2 regions of the Hydrogenophaga sp. SL48 genome follow, and region 1 is predicted to be linked to the other one. Evidence: predicted binding sites of a transcription regulator. Region 1 holds the regulator's gene; the other holds the start of a gene.
What was found. The regulator sigma-54, encoded in region 1, starts transcription at its own class of promoters, with help from an activator protein. The targets are predictions, from matches to a motif close to TGGCANGNAANCTGCTTT.
Positions count from the first base shown of each region.

Region 1 (4,666 bases):
TCGCTCATCTGCGCGCTCTCGCGGCCCAGCCCGGGTGCGGGGGGCGCGGCCTTGCCGGCGGTGAAGACGCGCGGGGCGCGCGGCTCCATGCGCTGGGCACGGGCGCTCGCATTCTCACCCGCCACACCGGCTGCGGCGATGCGCTCGCCATACGGCGGGTTGAGCAGCATCAGGCCCGGCGTCTGCGTGGGCGGCATGCGCTGCAGCGCGTCGCCGCCGCGCAACTCCACCGCCTGGGCCACGCCCGCGCGCTCGGCGTTGCGCTGCGCGAAATCGACCATGCGGAACGACACGTCGCTGCCGAACACGATGGGCGCGTGGCCCTCGGGCCAGTCGCGCATGCCGCGCTCGGCTTCGTCCTGGATGGCGGTCCACACGTGGGGCTGGAAGGGCAGCATCTTTTCAAACGCGAAGCGGCGCAACATGCCCGGCGGGATGTTGAGCGCGATCTGCGCGGCCTCGATCACCACCGTGCCGCTGCCGCAGCATGGGTCGTACAGCGGGGTGATGGCGTCCAGCGAGTCGGCGGCGCCGCCGTTCCAGCCGGTGGCGGCGATCATGGCCGCGGCCAGGGTTTCCTTCAGCGGCGCGTCGCCCTTGTCTTCGCGCCAGCCGCGCTTGAACAGCGGCTCGCCCGAGGTGTCGATGTAGAGCGTGAGCTCTTCGGTGGTGAGGTGGGCGTAGATGCGCACGTCGGGCCAGGTGGTGTCCACGCTGGGGCGTTCGCCGCGTTTGTCGCGGAAGCGGTCGCAGATCGCGTCCTTGATCTTCAGTGCAGCGAAGTTGAGGCTGGTGAGCGGGCTGTGCTGCGCCGTGATCTCGACCTTGATGGTCTGCTTCGGCGTGAACCAGATTTCCCAGGCGATCTCGCCAGCCGCGTTGTACAAGTCCTGCTCGCTGCGGTAGCCGCCGTGCCACAGCTGCACCAAGACCCGTTGAGAGAGTCGGCTGTGCAGGTTCAGGCGCATGGCATCGCGCCACGAGGCCTTGACGCCCACACCGCCACGCGCCTTGAAGGCCAGCGGCTCGCTGGTGATGCGCTGCACCTCGTCGGCCAGCATGTCCTCGACGCCGGCGGCGCAGGGGAGGAAGAGTTTGAGTTGGTTCACAGGAAGTACAGATGTTGAGCGCGGGTGCGTCCGCAGGTGGCGATCACGCGCGCCCGTTTCCAGCACGCACCACGGAACTGGCTTTGCCAAGCCGCGGGTGCGGCCCCCCTTGAGGGGGGAGACGCGAAGCGGCGCAGGGGGTGTTCACAGCGCCTTGCGCAAATTCGCCGGCGCGATGCGCAGCGCTTCGCGGTACTTGGCCACGGTGCGGCGCGCGCACTCGATGCCCTGCTCCTTGAGCAGGTCGGAAAGCTGGTTGTCGGAGAGCGGCTTGGCCGCCTCTTCGGCCGCGATGAACTGCTTGAGCAGCGCACGCACCGCGGTGCTCGACGCGTTGCCACCGGTCTCGGTGCCGAGGCTGGAGCCGAAGAAATACTTCAGCTCGTAGGTGCCGAACGGCGTGGACATGTACTTGGCGGTGGTCACGCGGCTGATGGTGGATTCGTGCAGGCCCAGCTCGTCGGCGATCTCGCGCAGCACCAGCGGGCGCATGGCGAGTTCGCCGTGCATGAAGAAGTTGCGCTGGCGCTCGACGATGGCGCTGGAGACGCGCAGGATGGTGTCGAAGCGCTGCTGGATGTTCTTGATGAACCAGCGCGCTTCCTGCAGGCGCTGCTGCATGGCAGCGTGACCGGCCTCGCCGCCGTTGTCACGGCCCCCGCGGTTGCCGCGCATGGCGTTGGCGTAGACGTCGTGCACGCGCAGGCGCGGCATGACCTCGGCATTGAGCGACACCTTGAAGCCGCGACCGGCGCGCGTGACGATCACGTCGGGCACGACCACGTTGCGCTCCACGTCCACGAAGCGGCGGCCCGGCTTGGGTTCCAGCCGTGCAATCAGCGACAGCCCCGAGCGCACCGTCTCGTCGTCCAGGCTGCAGAGGCCGCAAAGGCGCTTCACATCGCGCTTGGCCATCAGCTCCAGCGGCTGGCCACAGATGGCGAGCGCCGCGCGGGCGGCCGGCGAATTGCGCATCTCCAGGATCTGCAGGCGCAGGCATTCGCCCAGGTCGCGCGCGCCGACACCGGCAGGCTCCATCTGCTGCAGCCATTGCAGCGCGGTGTTGAGGCGGCCCTCAATGGCCTCGATGACCTCGAACGCCGGCTCGGCGTGGGACACGGGCGAGGCCGACAGCTGCCACCAGGCCCGCGCCAGGTCGGTCATGCGGTCTTCGAGGTACCCGTCGTCGTTGAGCGACTCGATCAGGAAATACAGGGCGGCGCGGTCTTCGTCGGAGAGGCGCAGGCAGCGCGCCTGCTCGTGCAGGTGGTCCTGCAGGCTCACGGGCACACGCGCCAGATCGGCCGCGCTGGCGGTTTCGTCGTCTTCGCCGGAGGAGCTGTTGTTGCGCGCCGGGGCGTCGCCGCCCCACTCGCTGTCATCGGGCGCCATTTCGACGGTGCCGTCGCCTTCCCAGCTCTCTTCGACCGGGCTGGCGCCTTCGAGCCGGCTTTCCAGATCGTCGGCGGGTGCGCTCTCGGACGGCGCGCTGTCGGTGCTGGACACGCGGCTGTCGAACTCGGTGGCAGCCACCGGGAATTCATCCACGGGCGAGGCCGCGTCGGCGATCTGCTCGGCCACGCTGACCGGCGCATCGGTCTGCGCCAGGCCAAAGTCTTCGCGCTCGGCCGTTTCTTCGCCGCGTTCCAGGAACGGGTTTTCGTCGAGCATCTGCTCGACCTCCTGGGCCATCTCCAGCGTGGACAGCTGAAGCAGCCGGATCGACTGCTGCAGCTGGGGGGTGAGTGCGAGGTGCTGCGAGACGCGCAGCGACAGACCTTGTTTCACAGGGCCTGTCCCGCTTGCTCGGAAAAACGATTCGCCGCCGGGCCGCCCCAAGGCGAATCAGCCCCCTTGGGGGGCAGCGAACCACACGAAGTGAGGAGCGTGGGGGTCATGCTCACATGCGGAAGTTTTCGCCGAGGTACACGCGGCGCACCTCGGCGTTTTCGACGATCTCGGCGGACGTGCCGCTGGCCAGCACGTGGCCGTCGCTGATGATGAACGCGTGGTCGCAGATGCCCAGCGTTTCGCGCACGTTGTGGTCGGTGATCAGCACGCCGATGCCGCGCGCCTTCAGAAAACCGATGATGTGCTGGATCTCCAGCACCGCGATCGGGTCGATGCCGGCGAAGGGTTCGTCGAGCAGGATGAAGCGGGGCCGCGTGGCCAGCGCACGCGCGATCTCGACGCGCCGGCGCTCGCCGCCCGACAAGGACGGCGCGGGCGAGTCGCGCAGGTGGTCCACCCGCAGGTCCTTGAGCAGTTCGTCGAGCCGGCTGTTGATCTCGGATTCACGCAGCGGCTGGCCGTCAGGCCCGTGCTGCAGCTCCAGCACGGCGCGCACGTTCTGCGCGACCGTGAGTTTGCGGAAGATCGACGCTTCTTGCGGCAGGTACCCCAGGCCGAGGCGGGCACGGCGGTGGATGGGCAGGGATTCGATGCGCCGTCCGTCGAGCAGAATCTCACCGCCGTCCGCGCGCAGCAGGCCCACGATCATGTAGAACGAGGTGGTTTTCCCCGCGCCGTTGGGGCCGAGCAGCCCCACGACCTCGCCCTTGTCCACCGACAGCGACACGTCCTTGACCACCTTGCGGCTGCCATAGGACTTCTTGAGACCCCGAACTTCCAGGCGGCTGTTCGACGCCATCCCACCCTGTGGGCTGGAGACGGTCCCCGTCACTTGCGAGGCTCGGTGATCTTGCTGCTGGGACGCAGCTTGGCTGGATCGGTGGGCACAGGCGCGGGCACATTGGCGGCCGGTGCGTCCGGAATCGGCGTGAGCATGGCGCGCACGCGGCCGGTCGGGTTGGCGGCGGTTCGGTTGGTGTCGCCACCCTTGACCGTGAACACCTCGGTCAGGCTGTTGTAGAGGATCTGGCTGCCCACGCTTTCGTCGTTGAGCTGGGTGCCACGGTAACGCCGCAACACGGCCCGTCCGGTGAACAGCACGGTTTCGGCCTTGCTGTCGTATTCGATGCGATCTCCCTCCCCTTCGATCCACTCGTCCAGTCCCTCACGCTTCTGGCGAAAGAACCCGGGCTTCTCTGGGGTGCCCACCAGCAGACCGTACTGGCTGCCCTGGGGATCCTGACGCACATCCATCTTGGCGCCGCGCATGACGATGGTGCCCTTGGTCAGCACGACGTTGCCCGTGAACACGCTGGTCTGGCGCGTGTCTTCGTAGCGCAGGGCGTCGGCCTCCACGTTCATGGGTTTGTCTTTGTCGGCTTTTTCCGCCCGGGCAGCGGAGGACAGCGTCAGCGCGAGGACCGCGACAAACAACCAGGCAGAAGGACGGTGGGGCGTGGTGTGTTGGGGCATGGCTTTGGGGAGGGCACAAATCTTGCATTCATTGTAGCGGTGCAAAACACGTTTCGCTGCCTCGGCGTGAGTTTGTTCCCCACCTGAAAGCACAAGGCCCGCAGACAGCGGGCCTTGTGCGCGTGGACCGAAAAGCTCAGCCCTTGCGAACCTCGGCGATCAGCGTGTCGGCGACCAGCAGGGTGCGTGGACCCTGGCCGCCCACGTAGAAGCGCCCGGCGACGCCCAGTGCG
Region 1 covers NZ_CP063400.1:5,099,366-5,104,031, reverse strand. Annotated here, with positions in the region: gene IM738_RS24295 (THUMP domain-containing class I SAM-dependent RNA methyltransferase) at 1-1,109, opposite strand, end outside; gene rpoN (RNA polymerase factor sigma-54) at 1,254-2,897, opposite strand; gene lptB (LPS export ABC transporter ATP-binding protein) at 3,010-3,759, opposite strand; gene lptA (lipopolysaccharide transport periplasmic protein LptA) at 3,789-4,433, opposite strand; gene IM738_RS24275 (thiol:disulfide interchange protein DsbA/DsbL) at 4,570-4,666, opposite strand, start outside.

Region 2 (4,666 bases), 1.2 Mb from region 1:
CCACGCTGGAGGCTTACGAGCTGATGCAGAGCTTTCTCGGCTGGCTGGAGCGAGTGGGCATGGGGTCCTTGCGTACCGTGTTCGCGCCGCTGGTGGTGCTGGTGCTGGCCACGCCGGTCATCGTGCTGCTGTGTCTTCTGCTCGTTGCGCTGTTCATGTCGCCCGCGATGATCGAGCTGGTCGGTCAACGCCGTTTTGCGCAGTTGGAACGCAAGCACGGCGGGTCGCTGCTGGCCAGCATTTTCTGGTCGCTGGGTTCTACGATCGTGGCCTTGCTGGCGTTGGTGATGTCAATGCCTTTGTGGCTGGTCCCGCCCCTGGTGTTGATCTTGCCGCCGCTGATCTGGGGCTGGCTCACCTACCGCGTGTTTGCGTTCGACGCCCTGGCGCAGCACGCCTCCAGCGCTGAGCGAAAGACCATTCTTCGCCAGCACCGCGGCACGTTGTTGTTGATGGGCGTGCTCAGTGGTTACCTCGGCGCGGCGCCCAGCCTGCTCTGGGCCTCGGGCGCGATGCTGGTGGCACTGGCACCCTTGCTTGTGCCGGTGGCAATCTGGATCTACACGCTGGTTTTTGCCTTTGCATCGCTCTGGTTCGCCCACTTCACCCTGGCCGCCCTGCAGCGCCTTCGCGCCTCTCAGGTGGTGGAGGCTGACGGGACTTCGTCTCCCCCAGGCATGCCACCTGGTTTTTGATCTTTTTGTGCCATGGACACGACGACACCTGAATTCGGATTGATCATCATCGGGGACGAAATCCTCTCGGGCAAACGCGCCGACAAGCACCTGCCGAAGGTGATTGAGCTGCTGCAGGCCAGGGGGCTGTCGCTGGCCTGGGCTCGGTGCATCGGCGATGACCGACCCCGCATCACGGCCGCCCTTCGTGATGCGTTTGACGGGACCGATGTGGTGTTTTGCTGTGGCGGTATTGGTGCCACACCAGACGATCACACACGCCAGTGCGCCGCCGCGGCGCTGGGGGTTGAGCTGGCGCTCCATCCGCAGGCGCGTGAACTGATCGAGCAGCGCATGCGCGATCTGGCCGCGGAGCGCGGCGAAGCTCACGACCCTGCTCGCTCCGACAATGTGCATCGCCTGAACATGGGGGTGTTCCCGTTGGGGGCCAGCATCATTCCGAACCCTTACAACCAGATCCCGGGCTTCAGTTGCATCGGGGCCGGTGGCAGCAAGGTGCATTTCGTGCCAGGCTTTCCAGTGATGGCCTGGCCCATGATCGAGTCGTTGCTGGACGGCCCCTACGCCCACTGGCACCGCCAAGGGGGGTGGCAGGAGCGATCGGTCGTGGTCATGGGCGCGATGGAAGCCGCGCTCACGCCGTTGATGGAGCGCATTGAGCGCGAATACCCGGTGAAGGTGTTCAGCCTGCCCAGCGTTGACCATCCGGTGCACGGGCGCCACATCGAGCTGGGCGTCAAGGGGGAAACTGCACAGGTGGCTCCTGCGTTTCAAGCGTTGATCTCTGGACTCCGAGGGTTCGGTGCCGATTTTGGCCCTGAAATGGTGCGTTAGAGGGTTGCACCAACAAGGTGCGATGTGTTTGCGCATTGTTGGTGCATCGAAGCCGATTCCAAGGCGTGCGCTCCATGCCATCGGCACCGTTTCCGGTCGGTTCAGGTCCTGAGCAGTCAAGGCGCTGCGCCATAATCCGTTCGAGTGTGCAAGTCAGCGGTGCCGGACGGATCAGACGGTCTGCTGATGGCACAAAAGCTGCTTAACTCCCATGTTGGTTTTTTCACTTCCACCCACCCGCTACAGGAGCTTTTGATGGCAAAGACCGTCGCAGACGTAATGCAAATGGTGAAGGACAACGACGTCAAGTTCGTTGACTTCCGTTTCACCGATACCCGCGGTGCGCAGCAGCACACCACCGTGCCCGTGTCGCATTTCGATGAAGACAAATTCGTTTCGGGTCACGCCTTTGACGGCTCCTCCATCGCTGGCTGGAAGGGCATCGAAGCCTCCGACATGCAGCTGATCCCCGATCCGAACACGGCCAACATCGACCCGTTCTACGAAGAGACCACGCTGATCCTGACTTGCGACGTGCTGGAGCCTGCCGACGGCAAGGCCTACGACCGCGATCCCCGTTCCATTGCCAAGCGCGCCGAGGCTTACCTCAAGTCCACCGGCCTGGGCGACACGGCTTTCTTCGGACCGGAACCCGAGTTCTTCCTGTTCGATGGCGTGCGCTGGAGCACCGCTCCGGGCCACACCTTCTACGAAATCGAAGAGTACGAAGCCCCCTGGAACAAGGGTGCCAAACTCGAAGGCGGCAACCGCGGCCACCGTCCCACCGTCAAGGGCGGCTACTTCCCCGTGCCCCCGGTCGACAGCACGCAGGACATGCGCGCCGAGATGGCCCTGATCCTCGAATCGCTGGGCATTCCGGTCGAGGTGTTCCACCACGAAGTGGCGGGCGCTGGCCAGAACGAAATCGGCACCCGCTTCAGCACCCTGGTGCAGCGCGCCGACTGGACCATCCTGCAGAAGTACGTGGTGCACAACGTCGCCAATGCCTACGGCAAGACCGCGACCTTCATGCCCAAGCCCTACGCCGGTGACAACGGTTCCGGCATGCACGTGCACCAGTCGGTCTGGAAAGACGGCAAGAACCTGTTCGCTGGCGACGGCTATGCCGGCCTGAGCGAGTTCGCGCTGTACTACATCGGCGGCATCATCAAGCACGCCCGTGCCCTGAACGCCATCACCAACCCTGGCACGAACTCGTACAAGCGCCTGGTGCCACACTTCGAAGCCCCGGTGAAGCTGGCCTACTCGGCCAAGAACCGCTCGGCCTCGATCCGCATCCCTTACGTGCCGAACCCCAAGGGCCGTCGCGTGGAAGCCCGCTTCCCCGATCCCCTGATGAACCCCTACCTGGGTTTTGCCGCGCTGCTGATGGCCGGTCTGGACGGCGTGGAAAACAAGATCCACCCGGGCGAAGCCGCCACCAAGGACCTGTACCACCTGCCGCCGGAAGAAGACAAGTTGGTGCCGACCGTGTGCCACAGCCTCGATCAGGCGCTGGAGCACTTGGACAAGGACCGCGCGTTCCTGACCAAGGGCGGCGTGTTCACCGACTCCATGCTCGACGCCTACATCGAGCTGAAGATGGGCGAAGTCACCCGTGGGCGCATCGAGGTGGCCCCGGTCGAGTACGACATGTACTTCAGCCTGTGATGCCCTGACCCGGTTCAACCGGGTGATGAGAATCGCCAAAAGGGACGGTCCAAAGCCGTCCCTTTTCGCGTTTCTGGTCGGCCATTCGCCACCGGTCGTTCGGTTTCAGGAACCGTGAGGCATGTTTTCGGTCATACTGGAAAGTGAACTGTCAAGCGCCCACTGGCGCATGGAGACTCTGCGTTGCTGAACATGACACCCGCTGCCTCGATTCGCTGGCTCACTCTTGCCATCACTTCTGCTTTTCTGTCGCCAGTACTGGCACAGGAACGCATCTACCGATGCGGCAACGAGTACACCAACAACGCGGTGGTGGCCAAAAGCCGCGGATGCAAGGTGATGGAGGGAGGCAACATCACCATTGTGCAAGGTACCTCACCGCAGGCTGCAACAGCGCCACGCACCAGTGCCGCACCCGCTGCGCCGCGCAGCGCCCCCCGCAACGATTCCGCCGAGCAGCGCTCGCGCGACAGCGACGCGCGCCAGATCCTCGAAGCGGAGCTGCGCAAAGCCGAGGATCGATTGGTCCAATCACAGAAGGCCTATGCCAATGGACAGCCGGAAAAAGAAGGTATCGAGTCGCGCAACCACCAGCGCTACCTTGACCGTGTGGCCGAACTCAAGGCCGCGTTGACGCGTGCCGAAAGCGATGTGAGCGGCCTGCGGAGAGAACTGAGCCGGATGGGTGGTGTGCCATCCGTCAGCCCCGGCGCCGCTGCGTCCGGCACGCAGACCGCGCCCGAATCTGCCGCAAAATAGCGGCTTGAAAAACCCCAGCCCCAACCCCACTCCGTCCCCCGCCCGCGCATCGTCCTTGCCGGGCCACCCCGCTTCCCGCGCTGTACCCGCCCACAGCCGTTTCCAGTCCCTTGATCTGCTGGCCACCCTGGTGGCGGTGGTGGCGTCCGATGGGGCCGTGCTGTATGCGAACGCCGCTCTGGAAGATGCCTTGGGCATGTCCCGTCGCAGCATCGCGGGCGCGTATCTGCAGGACTGTTTCACCGACCCGCAGTTGCTGCAGAACGCGCTCTCCGGTGCCCGTGGCAATGAGTTTGCGGCCCTGCGTTACGACGCCTGGCTCAAGCGCGTGACCCACGAACCCCTGCCGGTGCACGTCGTCGTGGCACAGACCGAAACACAGGGCGAGGTGATTGTCGAGTTGCTGCCTTTGGAGCAGCAGACCCGACAGGAGCGTGAAGAGCGGCTCATCGACCAGGCCCAGGCCAACAAGGAGCTGATCCGCAACCTCGCGCACGAGATCAAGAATCCGCTGGGGGGTATTCGGGGCGCAGCGCAGTTGCTCGAACTCGAACTCGACAACAAGCAACTCACCGAATACACGCAGGTCATCATCCACGAGGCCGACCGGTTGCAGTCGCTGGTGGATCGCCTGCTCGCGCCGCACCGCCGCCCGCACGTGGTGGGTGACGTGAACATCCACGAGGTGTGTGAGCGTGTGCGCTCGT
Region 2 covers NZ_CP063400.1:889,795-894,460, forward strand. Annotated here, with positions in the region: gene IM738_RS04285 (EI24 domain-containing protein) at 1-695, shown strand, start outside; gene IM738_RS04290 (competence/damage-inducible protein A) at 708-1,529, shown strand; gene glnA (type I glutamate--ammonia ligase) at 1,785-3,200, shown strand; gene IM738_RS04300 (hypothetical protein) at 3,393-3,959, shown strand; gene glnL (nitrogen regulation protein NR(II)) at 4,015-4,666, shown strand, end outside.
Region 2: glnA (type I glutamate--ammonia ligase) is a predicted target of sigma-54. The motif match lies at 1,717-1,734, and genes of this name have one in related genera.